Regions from separate parts of the Paraburkholderia sp. CHISQ3 genome, predicted to be linked through region 3. Evidence: predicted binding sites of a transcription regulator. Region 3 holds the regulator's gene; each other region holds the start of a gene.
The links. The regulator LexA, encoded in region 3, represses DNA repair genes until DNA is damaged. The targets are predictions, from matches to a motif close to ACTGTATNNNNATACAGT.
Positions count from the first base shown of each region.

Region 1 (4,314 bases), on a different contig from region 3:
GGGAAGTGCACCATACTTTTTGCGCCAGACAGCCTGCGCCCGCGCCATTTCGGTTTCGCGCAACTGTGCGCCGGTTTCTTCGATCAGCGTCTGGCTCACCGCGTGGCGCTTCAACTCACTTACGATCCGGCTCGCTCCAACACGCGACGCCCTCCGATTGATCAGGCTTTCCGCAAAGCGCGAGTCGGAGAGCCAGCCATCGCGCTCGAGTTCGTCGAGCAATGCTTCGAGTGGATCGGCTTCGTCGGCGAACGGCATCAGCTTGCGCGAGAGTTCGGCGCGGCTGTATTCGCGGCGGGACAGGTAGCCGAGCGCTCGACCTTTTAGTGAGCGACCCGGACGCGTAGTGCGTGCGGTGGGGTCGGTGTCGGTGGATTTTGTGGCGGAACCTGACTCGTCACGAGCGCGACGCGAGCGGCTATAGACCGTTTCTGACGAAGAAGTATCGGCACCTGGGGCGCTCGCCCCATCTGGGCGATGCGAATCTCGAGCGGGCCGGGACCAGCCGGAAGATCGGCGGGTGCTTCTATCGGAGTTCAGACCCGCAGCGCGGTCGTGATCGTCGAAAGACTCGAATGGATCAGCCGATGAATCAGACGCAGCCGCGGGACCGGATGATCCACGCGACCCGTCATCACGCTGGCCGCCGGCGCGCCTTGTATCGGACACCGGCCGGCCCTTGCGTATCACGCGACGATTACTCCTCTTCGTCGGCGACTTCAGCAGCGGCGCCAACAGGTGCAGCGGACGCCATCGCGTTCACACCGAGCGATTCACGAATACGGTTTTCGATTTCACGCGCGATGTCCGGATTTTCACGCAGGAATTCGCGAGCGTTGTCTTTGCCCTGGCCGATACGATCACCGTTATAGCTGTACCAGGCACCCGCCTTGTCGACGATCTTGGCCTGCACGCCCAGGTCGATGACTTCGCCCTGACGCGAAATACCCTCGCCATACAGAATGTCGAAAATCGCTTCGCGGAACGGCGGCGCCACCTTGTTCTTGACCACCTTCACGCGCGTCTCGTTGCCGATCACTTCATCGTTCTTCTTGATCGAACCGATACGGCGGATATCCAGACGCACCGACGCATAGAACTTCAGCGCGTTACCGCCCGTCGTGGTTTCCGGATTGCCAAACATCACACCGATCTTCATCCGGATCTGGTTGATGAAGATGACGAGGCAGTTGGTCCGCTTGATCGTGCCGGTCAGCTTGCGCAGTGCCTGCGACATCAACCGTGCCTGCAAGCCCGGCAGCGAATCGCCCATCTCGCCTTCGATTTCGGCCTTCGGCACCAGTGCCGCCACCGAGTCGATCACGATCATGTCGATCGAGCCCGAGCGCACCAGCGCGTCGGCGATTTCGAGCGCCTGTTCGCCGGTATCCGGCTGCGACACCAGCAGGTCGGACACGTTGACGCCAAGCTTGCCCGCGTACTGGATGTCGAGCGCGTGTTCCGCGTCGATAAACGCCGCCGTGCCGCCGATCTTCTGCATTTCGGCAATGACCTGCAGCGTCAATGTGGTTTTACCCGACGATTCCGGCCCGTAGATTTCGACCACCCGGCCGCGCGGCAAACCGCCGACGCCCAGTGCGATGTCGAGCCCCAGCGAACCCGTGGAGACCACCTGGATGTCCTCGACCGCTTCCCCAGCGCCGAGCCGCATGACCGACCCCTTGCCGAACTGCTTTTCGATCTGCGCGAGCGCGGCGGCAAGCGCCTTGCTCTTCTCAGCAGTCAGTCCAGCCGGGCCTTTCTTGCTTTCTTCCATGAATCGTCCTTTGCTATGATGATCGGCGTCTGAGGTGGTGGAGCAACCTGTTTTACCAGGTTGCACACCGAACGCAGATACTGTATAAAAAAACAGTAGTTTTGGCAAGCCCGGAATTGAAGTTGCGCGCACGCCACGTCACGCTATGTCACGGCGCACGCGTCCAACCGGACCGCCAACACTACCCACAAGATTTCCGGAGACCGCTGCGCGCCAGGTGCATCCCCGGCGCCGGCAATGCCAGGCTGGACGCACCATGCGAATTCTGATTGCCGAAGACAACAGCATACTCGCGGACGGTGTCGTTCGATCACTCCGCCAATCGGCCTATGCCGTCGACCACGTGAAGAACGGCGTCGAAGCCGATACCGCCCTGTCGATGCAAACCTTCGACCTGCTTATCCTGGATTTAGGATTACCGCGCATGTCCGGGCTTGAAGTGCTGCGCCGCCTGCGCGCGCGCAATTCGAACCTGCCAGTGCTGATACTGACGGCCGCCGACAGCGTCGACGAACGGGTGAAGGGCCTCGATCTCGGCGCCGACGACTACATGGCCAAACCGTTTGCACTCAACGAGCTCGAAGCACGCGTGCGCGCGCTGACGCGGCGCGGCGCGGGGGGCGGTCCGACGGTAGTGCGGCATGGTGCGCTGTCGTTCGATCAGGTGGGTCGGATTGCCTGTATCAACGAGCAGGTGGTCGAGTTGTCGGCACGCGAACTCGGCCTGCTCGAAGTGCTGCTGCAGCGAGTCGGCCGGCTCGTCTCGAAGGAACAACTGGTCGATCACCTGTGCGAATGGGGCGAGGAAGTCAGCAACAACGCCATCGAGGTCTACGTTCACCGGCTGCGCAAAAAACTGGAGCCGGGCGGCGTACGCATCGCCACGGTGCGCGGCCTCGGCTACTGCCTTGAGAAAGCCGCGCCGGTTGCCGCCGCCGCAGGCGAGCCGCAGGCGTTTGCCAACACCCCAAACACCGCCGAGCCCGCACCACCGGCATCGCCCGGAATGCCGGCCAACCAGCACTATAGATAGACGGCAACGTATTCATGCCCGCCCGCGCAGACCGCGCCACTGCGCCCATCGCCCCTTCGGCGGATCTCGACGAAGCGCGCGACGCCAGCTACGCCAACCCGTTCGCCCCACCCGACGAAACCGAAGCCGCCGCGGCGGCGCGCCCGCGCTCGCTGTTCGGCGAGATTCTCGACTGGATGCTGGCGCCGCTTCTGCTGCTGTGGCCGATGAGCATCGCGGTCACGTATCTGGTCGCCAAATCGATTGCCAACGGCCCGTTCGATCGCGCGCTCGAAACCGACGCTTACGTGCTGGCGCGCCAGATCCATCCGGTGAACGGCGTCGCCGAGCTGTCGCTGCCCGATTCGACGCGCGAATTCCTGCGCGCGGACAACATCGATAACGTGTTCTTCCAGGTGCTCGGTACGCGCGGCGAACTGGTCGCCGGCGACCGCGACATGCCGTTGCCGCACGAAGAAGACCGGCCGCAGCCCGGCCTCGTCGAATTCCGCGACGAAGTGCTGCGCGGCAGCGACATCCGCGTCGCCTACACGACCGTCGAGTTTCCGCAGACACCCGGTGCCCAGCCCGTGCTCGTCCAGGTCGCCGAGACGCTCGACAAGCGCAGCCAGCTCGCGAACGACATCATCAAAGGCGTGATCCTGCCGCAGTTCGTGATCCTGCCGCTGGCGATCGTGCTCGTGTGGTTCGGGTTGTCGCGCGGACTGGCGCCGCTGCATGCGCTGCAGTCGCATATCCGCTCCCGCCGCCCCGACGATCTCTCGCCACTCGAAGCGCGGCGCGCGCCGCCGGAGATCGAGCCGCTCGTCACGTCGTTCAACGATCTGCTGACGCGCCTCGAACAGAACATGGAGCTGCAAAAGCGCTTCATCGCGGACGCCGCGCATCAGATGAAGACACCGCTCGCCGGACTGCGGACCCAGGCCGAACTGGCGCTGCGCCAGAACGCGCCCGCCGAAGTCCATCGCTCGCTCGAACAGATCGCGACGAGTTCCGAGCATGCCGCGCGGCTCGTCACGCAACTGCTCGCGCTGGCCCGCGCGGAAAACCGTATGTCCGGACAGATCTTCACGCCGGTCGAAATCACCGAAGTGGCCCGGCATGCCGTACGCGACTGGGTGCAGCCGGCGCTCGCGAAGCAGATGGATCTCGGCTACGAAGGCCCCGACGAACCGGTCGCAGTAGACGGCAATCCGGTCATGCTGCGCGAGATGCTGTCGAACCTGATCGACAACGCCATTCGCTATACGCCGGCCGGCGGACGCATCACCGTGCGGGTGCGTGCCGAACCGGCGGCGCAGCGTGTGCATCTGGAAGTCGAAGACACCGGCATCGGCATTCCGGCCGCCGAGCGTGAGCGCGTGGTCGAGCGGTTCTACCGGATTCTCGGCCGCGAGGGAGACGGCAGCGGGCTCGGTCTTGCGATCGTGCGGGAGATCGCCGCGATGCACGGCGGCACGCTCGCCATCGAGGATCATGTCTACCAGCACGCGCCCCAGCTTGC
Region 1 is NZ_JALPRG010000002.1:760,088-764,401, forward strand. It holds gene recX (recombination regulator RecX) at 1-690, opposite strand, end outside; gene recA (recombinase RecA) at 698-1,777, opposite strand; gene M0D65_RS07160 (response regulator transcription factor) at 2,034-2,810, shown strand; gene M0D65_RS07165 (sensor histidine kinase N-terminal domain-containing protein) at 2,825-4,314, shown strand, end outside.
Region 1: the regulator LexA is predicted to act here: its motif matches at 1,857-1,874, upstream of recA (recombinase RecA).

Region 2 (4,314 bases), on a different contig from region 3:
GAACAGCTCGGCATAGGCCGGCAGGGGGCGGACAACTGGATTCATCGCATGTCATCCGAAGAGTCCGTGCAGGAACCAGTGCGGATCGTTTTCGTCGCGGCTGCTGATGAGTTCGCGATAGATCCAGTAGCACGACTGGTCGTCGGCCTGGGCGACGAAGTAGTCGCGCTTGACGAGTTGCTCGTCGAACCAGCCGGCCTCGATGCGCTCGCCGGTCGAGGCCATTTTCAGCGGCGAGCCGTAGAACGGCCGATTGTTGCGCATCAGCAGTTGCACTGGCGTTTCGAGCAGCCATGTGGGGCGGGGTAGCCCGGCGGGTAACGGCATGGGCTGACCTGCTTGACCCGACTGGCCAAGCGGCACCCAGCGGTTGGCGACTTCCGGCCGATGATCGGCACCCGGCATGGGGCGCAGCACGTTCTCGTTGCCGAGGCGCGCCGCCAGCAGCTCGACGAGCCGCGCATGATCTTCCGCCGAACCACCCGGTTCCTGGAAGAGCGTGCCCGAAGGCGGTTCGGCGGCCTGGACCTGGGCAGCGTCGAGCCGCAACGCGATGACCGGCGCCTCGAGTGTGAGGCGCGCGAGCCGTTCGCGGAGCAGACGGAGCAGATGGTCTTCGCGCCATGCCGGCTCGCCGAGCGCGATTTCGATGACAGTAGGGGCAATGGCGAGCCGGCCGCGCTCGTGTTCCAGCAGCAACTGCACGCCGGTCACCGCCAGTTGCTTCGCGCACAGCCAGCCGCATAGCTGCACGACCAGCCGATGCGCGGCAAAGAGCGCGCCTTCGGTATGTTCGAGACGATCCGGCAATTCGATGCGGGCAGAAAAGGTGGGCGGCAAGTCGAGCCAGTCGAACAGTTCGGGGGCGGTACCGAATGCGCGATCGAGCGAATCGAGCAGGTGCTCGCCGCAGCGGCGTTGCAGGCCCGCGCGCGGCAGCCGCCGCACGTCGGCAATCGTTTCGCAGCCAAGGCCGGCAAACCAGTCGACGAACGGTCGCACTTCGATGACCGACCATAGCGGCACGGTGGCGAGGTGCCGTTCGAGCGAGCGCATTTTCAGCAGGCGGCGGTTGCCGCGCTTCGCGAGCAGCCACGCACCCTGGCCGGTCGGCGCGAGACTCACGCGCGCGCTGAAGCCGAGCGTGGTCAGCAACGCCTTCGCTGCGCGGCACAGATTCAACACGCCGCCAAAGAGCCGCAGGCTGGCGCTGATATCGACGATGACCGTGGCTTCTTCGACCAGCGCGACCTCCGGCGAGAACTGCATCAGCGTGACCGCGACGGCGCGCTGCGCGTCGAGTTCGCGCGCCACGTCGCGCTCGAACATCTCGACGCCGGGCGCGAGCGTGAGCACGCCGCCGCGCTTCATGCCGGGACGGATACCGGCCGCGCGGGCCGTGCGGCTGGCGACCAGTACCCGGTCCTGCTCCAGTACCGCGCAGCCGTGCGCCGGCTCAGGCAGCCACTTCGGCCTGAAGACCTCGAGCTGCAACCGGGGCAAGTGGACGGCGAGCAGTACGCGCATGGCGGGAAAACAGTACCGGTGTGGGTTGAAGGGGAAGCGACAGAGGTTCGGTGCGCAACGGACCTCGTCGCTTGACGATGTCGACGCTCAGGCCGTCGCCGCAAGCGCGCAGGGCCAGTCGCAGCAACGCGGGCGAAGCGTCTTTCGCGGCCGCCAGCGGCCGGATCATCACGAAGAGCGTGTCCGACGACTGCGCAGCGAGATGCAGCCGCCGTAACGACGACGTCTGCACGTGCTGCCCCCAGAACAGCAGCGCGCCGCAACTGCCGGCGCGCAGGATCTGTTCGGCGGCCCAGAGCGCGTCGACGGTTTTCGCCGCTTTGACCAGCATCAGCCGGCTGAGCGGCACGCCGATATAGTCGAGCCCGGGGCCGTTCGGAACGTGCGGCGGCCGGACCAGCGCGATGGGGCGTTTGTTGCCGATGCCGCTGATGCCGCCGGTCGCACCGAGCGCCGGCGCCAGCAACCGCATTTCGCCGACGCCCGCCTGCTGGACCAGCAGGTCGATGAGTGCGCCGACCGGCCAGCCGCCGCCGGGTAGTTCCGCGGAGAGCGCGGCGTAGCCGGTGTCGAGCGTGCGCGCATGGTGGCGCGCGAGCTGCGACGCCCGCCAGAGCGACGGATGCAGGTCTTCCGGATGAGACGCGAACGCGGAGGGAGAAGAAGGCATCGGCTGATTGCAAAAATCACTGTATATATGTACAGTATCCTACACCGAAAACCGGAACGGCAAACTGCTACTTTCCGGCACTCATCCAGGTCAGCAGGAATTGAACGACACAAGGTAATGGAGAGCGAATCATGTATGTCCGCACTATTGCGCTGACCACGCTACTCTTCGGCGCGGCCTCGGTCGTCCATGCGGAGACCTACATCGAAATCTGGAATCCGCCGGAGGCGCGTGCGCATCCGCCTGTGCCGCGTGTTTCTCGCAGTACGCGGTCGCATGCCGGTGTGTCGGTGCCGCGTCTGGCCAAACGGGTGACCGAGCCCACGCTGCCCGGCGAGTCCGCGCCGACGTCCGCGCAGGCGTTGGCGCAGTCGCCGAAGAAGCGCGGTGTGCCTGCCATCCCCATGCTGCCCCGCAAGATCGGCCCGGACGGCCGTGTCCTGCAGGTCTGAGCGAGTGCCCGTGACTCCGGATGCAAATGAACCCGGCAAGCTACCGTCTGCCGCTGAACTCAGCGCCCATTCCACAGCAGCCTTGCTGTGCTATCTGGCCGTGAGCGAACTGGCGGCAGTCGTACTTCACGACACACCATCAACGGATGCGCAACTGGTCGAATCCGCGCGCATCTGGCTCGCGCGCCACGCGCTCGATGCGGGCTGGCTCGAACGGGTGACGTTTGCCCGCAAGGCACGTCGCATCGCGAAGCGCTTCGTCGTCGGGCAGACATGGTCCGCCGCACAGTTGCAGCCGTCGAACCTGTTCCTCGATGCGACCACCATGAATCCGGCAGACCCGGTCGTGGCGCAGGTCTGGCGCGCATGCACCGACGCCGATGCTGTGAACTGACTGTGCTTCGTCACTACCGAAGGACGGCGAAATTCGTTCAACTGGGTGCAGCGACCTGGTAATCATTGGGTAACCAGGCCCCATGAAATCCAGCGGGAATTCGCCTGGGCAGATGTACCGTTGCGATCGGAGCGTTGTCTATATTCTTGCCGTCGAGAATGACCAGATCACTGGTATCCGTTGCCTGGCGATAGACACATACGAGCAGCCAGCCATCGTCTTCGACAGAGGCGCCGGGGCGCGCCACGAAGACCGGTTCGCTGTTCTGGTCACCTTCGGGAACGCTATATCGCTGTAGTGAACCGGACTCGAGATCATAGCGAACGACACCGCGAAATTCGGTATTGGTCGGTTGTTCCGCGGCATAGAAAAATCGATAGGGACGGCCGGTTCGTCCTTCGTTGATGCGAGGCAGTTCGATATGGATATCCGCGATTTGTCTTTCCGCCACGGTTCCGTTGTCGAGGTCGATGACGTAGCGCCACGGAATGCCCAATGGAGCGGTCTCGAATGTTGACCCTCCATCAGCGAGACGAAAATATCGGGGATATCGAATCGCATCCAGCACAACGGTCGCCTCGTCGGCGTCGTACGCATTCAGCACGTGCTGGATAAAGCACGGCGCTATGTCAAACCAGCGCAGCTCGCCGCCATGGCGAGGCATGATCCCGAGCCTCGCCTGATGGTCGTCGCGCCAACGCAATGGCATTCGATATCCTCTCGACAGCATCGAGAAGTCGTACCCGACATTAAGATCAAGAAAGATACTGCGGGTAGCAGTGATTGCCATGTCGTGCATCATCGAGGGCGACGACATCTCAATCTCGATGTCGACACCCGGCATACCGCTCGCGTCCGTCACGGCATAGCGCAAAAACGGCTTCTTCCAGTCAGCGCGAAAGCTCATCAGTTCACCCGTTTCCGGGTCGATTTTCGGATGGGCCGTCATGCCGTTTGCCAGCCCAGGATGACAACGGGTTGCGCCGAATGTTTCGAGTTCGGCTGTCATGGCAAGTGGAGGGCCGCCCTCAGACAATGCCAGTATTTCGCCCGCGTGGAAGAGCACATTCACGTTCGGATTCGTATCGAGCAGGGTCGGTGAGGCATCGGGGTTATATACGTCAGCCCACCGTTTTGTACGAGCCCAGCGATTCCTGTAACCCGTTGCGTGGCCGTCGTGCAACGAGATGGCATGCAGCATGGCATCTTCGGGCCACCAGTCCAGCACGTCGTTTCCCTTGAAGCGGCCACGCAGAGGGTTGGGTCCGTTG
Region 2 is NZ_JALPRG010000003.1:405,865-410,178, forward strand. It holds gene M0D65_RS08820 (error-prone DNA polymerase) at 1-45, opposite strand, end outside; gene M0D65_RS08825 (DNA polymerase Y family protein) at 52-1,527, opposite strand; gene imuA (translesion DNA synthesis-associated protein ImuA) at 1,457-2,197, opposite strand; gene M0D65_RS08835 (hypothetical protein) at 2,329-2,649, shown strand; gene M0D65_RS08840 (hypothetical protein) at 2,660-3,043, shown strand; gene M0D65_RS08845 (carotenoid oxygenase family protein) at 3,081-4,314, opposite strand, start outside.
Region 2: the regulator LexA is predicted to act here: its motif matches at 2,216-2,233, upstream of imuA (translesion DNA synthesis-associated protein ImuA).

Region 3 (4,314 bases):
GGGCAGAACGACGCGGCGAAACGTCAGCCAGCGCGAAGCGCCGAGGCAGGCCGCCGCTTCCTCCTGTTCGCGCTCGAACTCTTCTAGCACCGGCTGCACCGTGCGCACGACAAACGGCAGACCGATGAACGTCAACGCGACGAGTACGCCAGCCGGCGTAAACGCGATCTTGATACCGAGCGGTTCGAGAAACTGGCCGATCCAGCCATTGCCCGCATACACGGCCGCGAGCGAAATACCCGCCACCGATGTCGGCAACGCAAACGGCAAATCGACGATCGCGTCGACGATCCGTTTGAACGGAAACGTATAGCGCACCAGCACCCACGCGACGAGAAAGCCGAACACCGCATTGATCAGCGCGCCGCCGAATGCCGAAAGAAAGGTCAACCGGTATGAGGCCAGCACGCGCGGCGAACTGACGGCGCGCACGAACTGCGCCCAGTCGAGCGTCGCGGTTTTCAGGAAAGTTGCTGCGAGCGGAATCAGCACCACAAGGCTCAGATACGCCACCGTGATGCCGAGCGTCACGCCAAAACCGGGCAGCGCACTCGGTTTGCGGAAGGTGAACGTCGTCATGCTCAATGCTCTGTCAGGGTTATCCGCTGCAGACCTGTCGGGTCCGGCGAGCGATGCAACGACGCGGTTCCATCTGGCCGAAAAGCGCGCCCGGGGGCGCGCTTGCCTGATGTCACCGCGTCGTTACATCGGCTGCTGCCGGTTCTCCGCGGTCTGCCTGTCTTTATGCTCTACGATCTGACGGCTTGCACTTCACTGCGGCGCGTAGATCGAATCGAACACGCCACCGTCGGCAAAATGCGTCTTCTGTGCGTTCGTCCAGCCGCCGAACGTATCGTCGACCGTGTACAGCTTCAGCTTCGGAAACTTGTCGGTCAGCGCGGCCGGCACCTTATTCGAACGCGGACGGTAGAAGTTCTTTGCAGCGATCTCCTGACCTTCCTGGCTATACAGGAAGTTCAGGTAGGCCTCGGCAAGCTTGCGCGTGCCATGCTTCTCGACGACCTTGTCGACCACGGCAACCGGCGGCTCAGCCAGAATGCTCACCGACGGCACGACAATCTCAAACTTGTCCGGACCGAATTCCTTCAGCGACAGGAACGCTTCGTTTTCCCATGCGATCAGCACATCGCCGATCCCGCGTTGCACGAAGCTCGTCGTCGCACCGCGCGCACCCGAGTCGAGCACGCCCGCATTCTTATAGAGCTTCGAGACGAATTCCTTGGCTGTCTGCTCGTTGCCGCCCGGCTGATGCAGTGCATAGGCCCACGCAGCGAGATAGTTCCAGCGCGCGCCGCCCGAGGTCTTCGGGTTCGGCGTGACGATCGATACGCCCGGCTTCGTCAGGTCGTTCCAGTCCTTGATCTGCTTCGGGTTGCCCTTACGGACAAGAAACACGATCGTCGACGTGTAGGGCGACGCGTTGTCGGGCAGACGCTTCTGCCAGTTCTTGTCGAGCAGGCCCTTGTTCGCGAGCGCGTCGATGTCGTAGGCCAGCGCGAGCGTCACGACGTCCGCCTGCAAGCCGTCCAGCACCGAGCGCGCCTGTGCGCCCGAGCCGCCGTGCGACTGCTTGAAGGTAATCGTTTCGCCGGTCTGCGCCTTCCACTGCTTGCCGAATGCCTGGTTGATGTCCTGATACAGCTCGCGTGTCGGGTCGTACGACACGTTCAGCAGCGTCGTATCCGCCGCCTGTGCGTGCGACACGATGCCGACTGCTGCCGCGGCGCCCAGCGCCAGTGCGGCAACGAGATGTTTCGTCCTGTCTGCAAACCCCGTAATGCGATAGACCATCCAGTTTCTCCGTGCGGTGTGGTTGTGCTGGCTATGTATGTTGTTGTGCGCCTGATGACGATCAGGTCGAGGCCAGTCTATCGAACGGCTTACATCATTAAAAATAATGTTTCCTCATTCTTTAATACTCAAAAGTGGTAATGGCGGCTGGGCGCGGCGTTGCGGCATGCAAATGGGTGTTTTGGCAGCCAATTGCGGTGCTGCAGCGGCCCCTCTAGAGGACGAACTTAAAGTAACGCTTGATATGTGCCGAATACTGTATAAAAATACAGTCACCTGTCTATCCATACAGTGGCGCTATGACCAAACTCACCGCACGACAGCAACAGGTTTTCGAACTGATCCAGCGCGCAATCGAGCGCACCGGCTTCCCACCCACGCGGGCGGAGATCGCCGCCGAGCTGGGCTTCAGCTCGGCCAATTCCGCAGAAGAGCACCTGCGGGCGCTTGCACGCAAAGGCGTGATCGAACTGGCGGCGGGCGCGTCGCGCGGTATCCGTCTGGTACGCAACCTCGACGACGCACCGCATCAGTTCACGCTGCCACATGCGAGCCTGATGCAACTGTCGCTGCCGCTGGTCGGCCGCGTCGCGGCAGGTAGCCCGATCCTCGCCCAGGAACATATCTCCCAGCACTACGCCTGCGACCCGGCGCTCTTTTCGAGCAAGCCGGACTACCTGCTCAAGGTGCGCGGGCTGTCGATGCGCGACGCCGGTATCTTCGACGGCGATCTGCTCGCGGTGCAGAAAAAAAGCGAGGCGAAAGACGGCCAGATCATCATCGCGCGGCTTGGCGACGACGTGACGGTGAAGCGTCTGAAGCGGCGACCGAACGGCATTGAGCTGATCGCCGAGAACCCCGACTACGAAAACATCTTTGTCGAAGCCGGGAGCGACGACTTCGCGCTCGAAGGCATCGCGGTAGGGCTGATCCGGCCTACCGAATTCTGAACCTGTCGTCTGGAGAGATTCATGGAACGCCTTGCCCGCCTGCTGCCTTTCCGCCAGTTCGGACGTCTGCGCCATTTGCGCGGTGTCGTCCCGTGTGCCCCGCTCGAAGCAGACGGTGCGCCATCGCTGTTCGATGAAGCTCCCACTAGCTCGTCCATCCTGCCGTCGTCGTTGCCGGCATTCGCTCGCGTGTCGCTGAATGCGGGTCTCAACGTCGAACCGGCGCGTCGTGCTCCGGTGCGCGTGTACCATGGGTCGAAGCGACTCATCATGGTCGGTACGATGGATGCCGTATGCCGGATGATTGATCGTGCGATCGCCGAAGAACGTGCCGGCATTCAGGGTGCGCTGTTCGAATAAACGGAGAACGGCAGGCAATGGCAGGGACAGTCAACGGTAGACGCGGATCGCAGCAAGGCAGCATCCGCAAACCACTGGTTATCGTCGTGATCGTGATTGCGATCGTCGCGATCCTGGGGTTCAGCTACGCGTCGCCTTATATGACGCTCGACCGGTTGAAGCGCGCCGCCGACGCACGCGATGCGGCAACCGTCGACCAATACGTCGATTTCCCCGCGTTGCGCGAAAGCCTGAAACAGCAGGTCACTGCCCTGCTCGCGCAACGGCTCGATGCGAAGAGCAACGGCAATCCACTCGCCGCATTGGGCGCGATGATCGGTGTGGCATTGATTGGTCCGCTGGTCGATGCGTATGCAACACCGGATGGCGTTGCCGCGTTGCTGAACGGTATACCGCCGCGCGGTGAACCCGGCGAGCGGCCCCCTGCGCCGTCTCAAACTGCGGCGAGCCCGGCAACCGACGTTGCGCCGGCGCCCGGTGGTACGACACCGCCTTCAACACAGCCCCCGCAGCCGCCGCAAACCACTGCCGGCTATCGCGGGCTGAATGAATTCGTCATCACGTATCGGCACGGCGTAGGCGATACACGTTACTCAGCCATTCTGCATCGCGACGGTCTGTTTTCGTGGAAGCTATCCGCCGTCGATCTGAACGGACGCTAGTTCGAACGCTAGTGCCGTCTGCATGCATTGCCTCCGAGATTCAGGCAGCCTCTTGTTGTTGCTGCTCTTGCACCGATGAACACGCCACCAGGATGCTGCACGACACGCGGTCTAGCAGCGGCGTGTTACCCGCACCCATCCACCAACGCGACAGGCCAGTACGGCATCGATGTCCCACTACGAGCAGATCGACCTGCAACTGGTTCGCGAGATTCGCGATCTCGTCGATAGGATGGCCGAACGCAAAGTGCCCTTGCGCGTTCACACCGCGCTCGGTCAGCCAGTCGACGCCTTCCTGAAGAATGTCGCGCGCGGTTTTCTCGAAGCTGCCGCACGCAACATCGGTTAGCAACCCTGCGCTTTGCGCGATGCTCGAGCGCATATCAACAACCGACAGCAAATGCGTTTCAGCTTTCAGGTCCAGTGCCAGGTCCGCGCCGCAACGCAACGCCTTGCGGCCTTCACGCGAGCCGTCGTAGCACAACAGAATCTTTCGGTAGCTCGCCATCGTCATCTCCCTTCCGCGCCTA
Region 3 is NZ_JALPRG010000010.1:298,959-303,272, reverse strand. It holds gene cysT (sulfate ABC transporter permease subunit CysT) at 1-579, opposite strand, end outside; gene M0D65_RS23935 (sulfate ABC transporter substrate-binding protein) at 772-1,812, opposite strand; gene lexA (transcriptional repressor LexA) at 2,112-2,762, shown strand; gene M0D65_RS23925 (hypothetical protein) at 2,784-3,122, shown strand; gene M0D65_RS23920 (DUF2939 domain-containing protein) at 3,140-3,784, shown strand; gene M0D65_RS23915 (universal stress protein) at 3,825-4,292, opposite strand.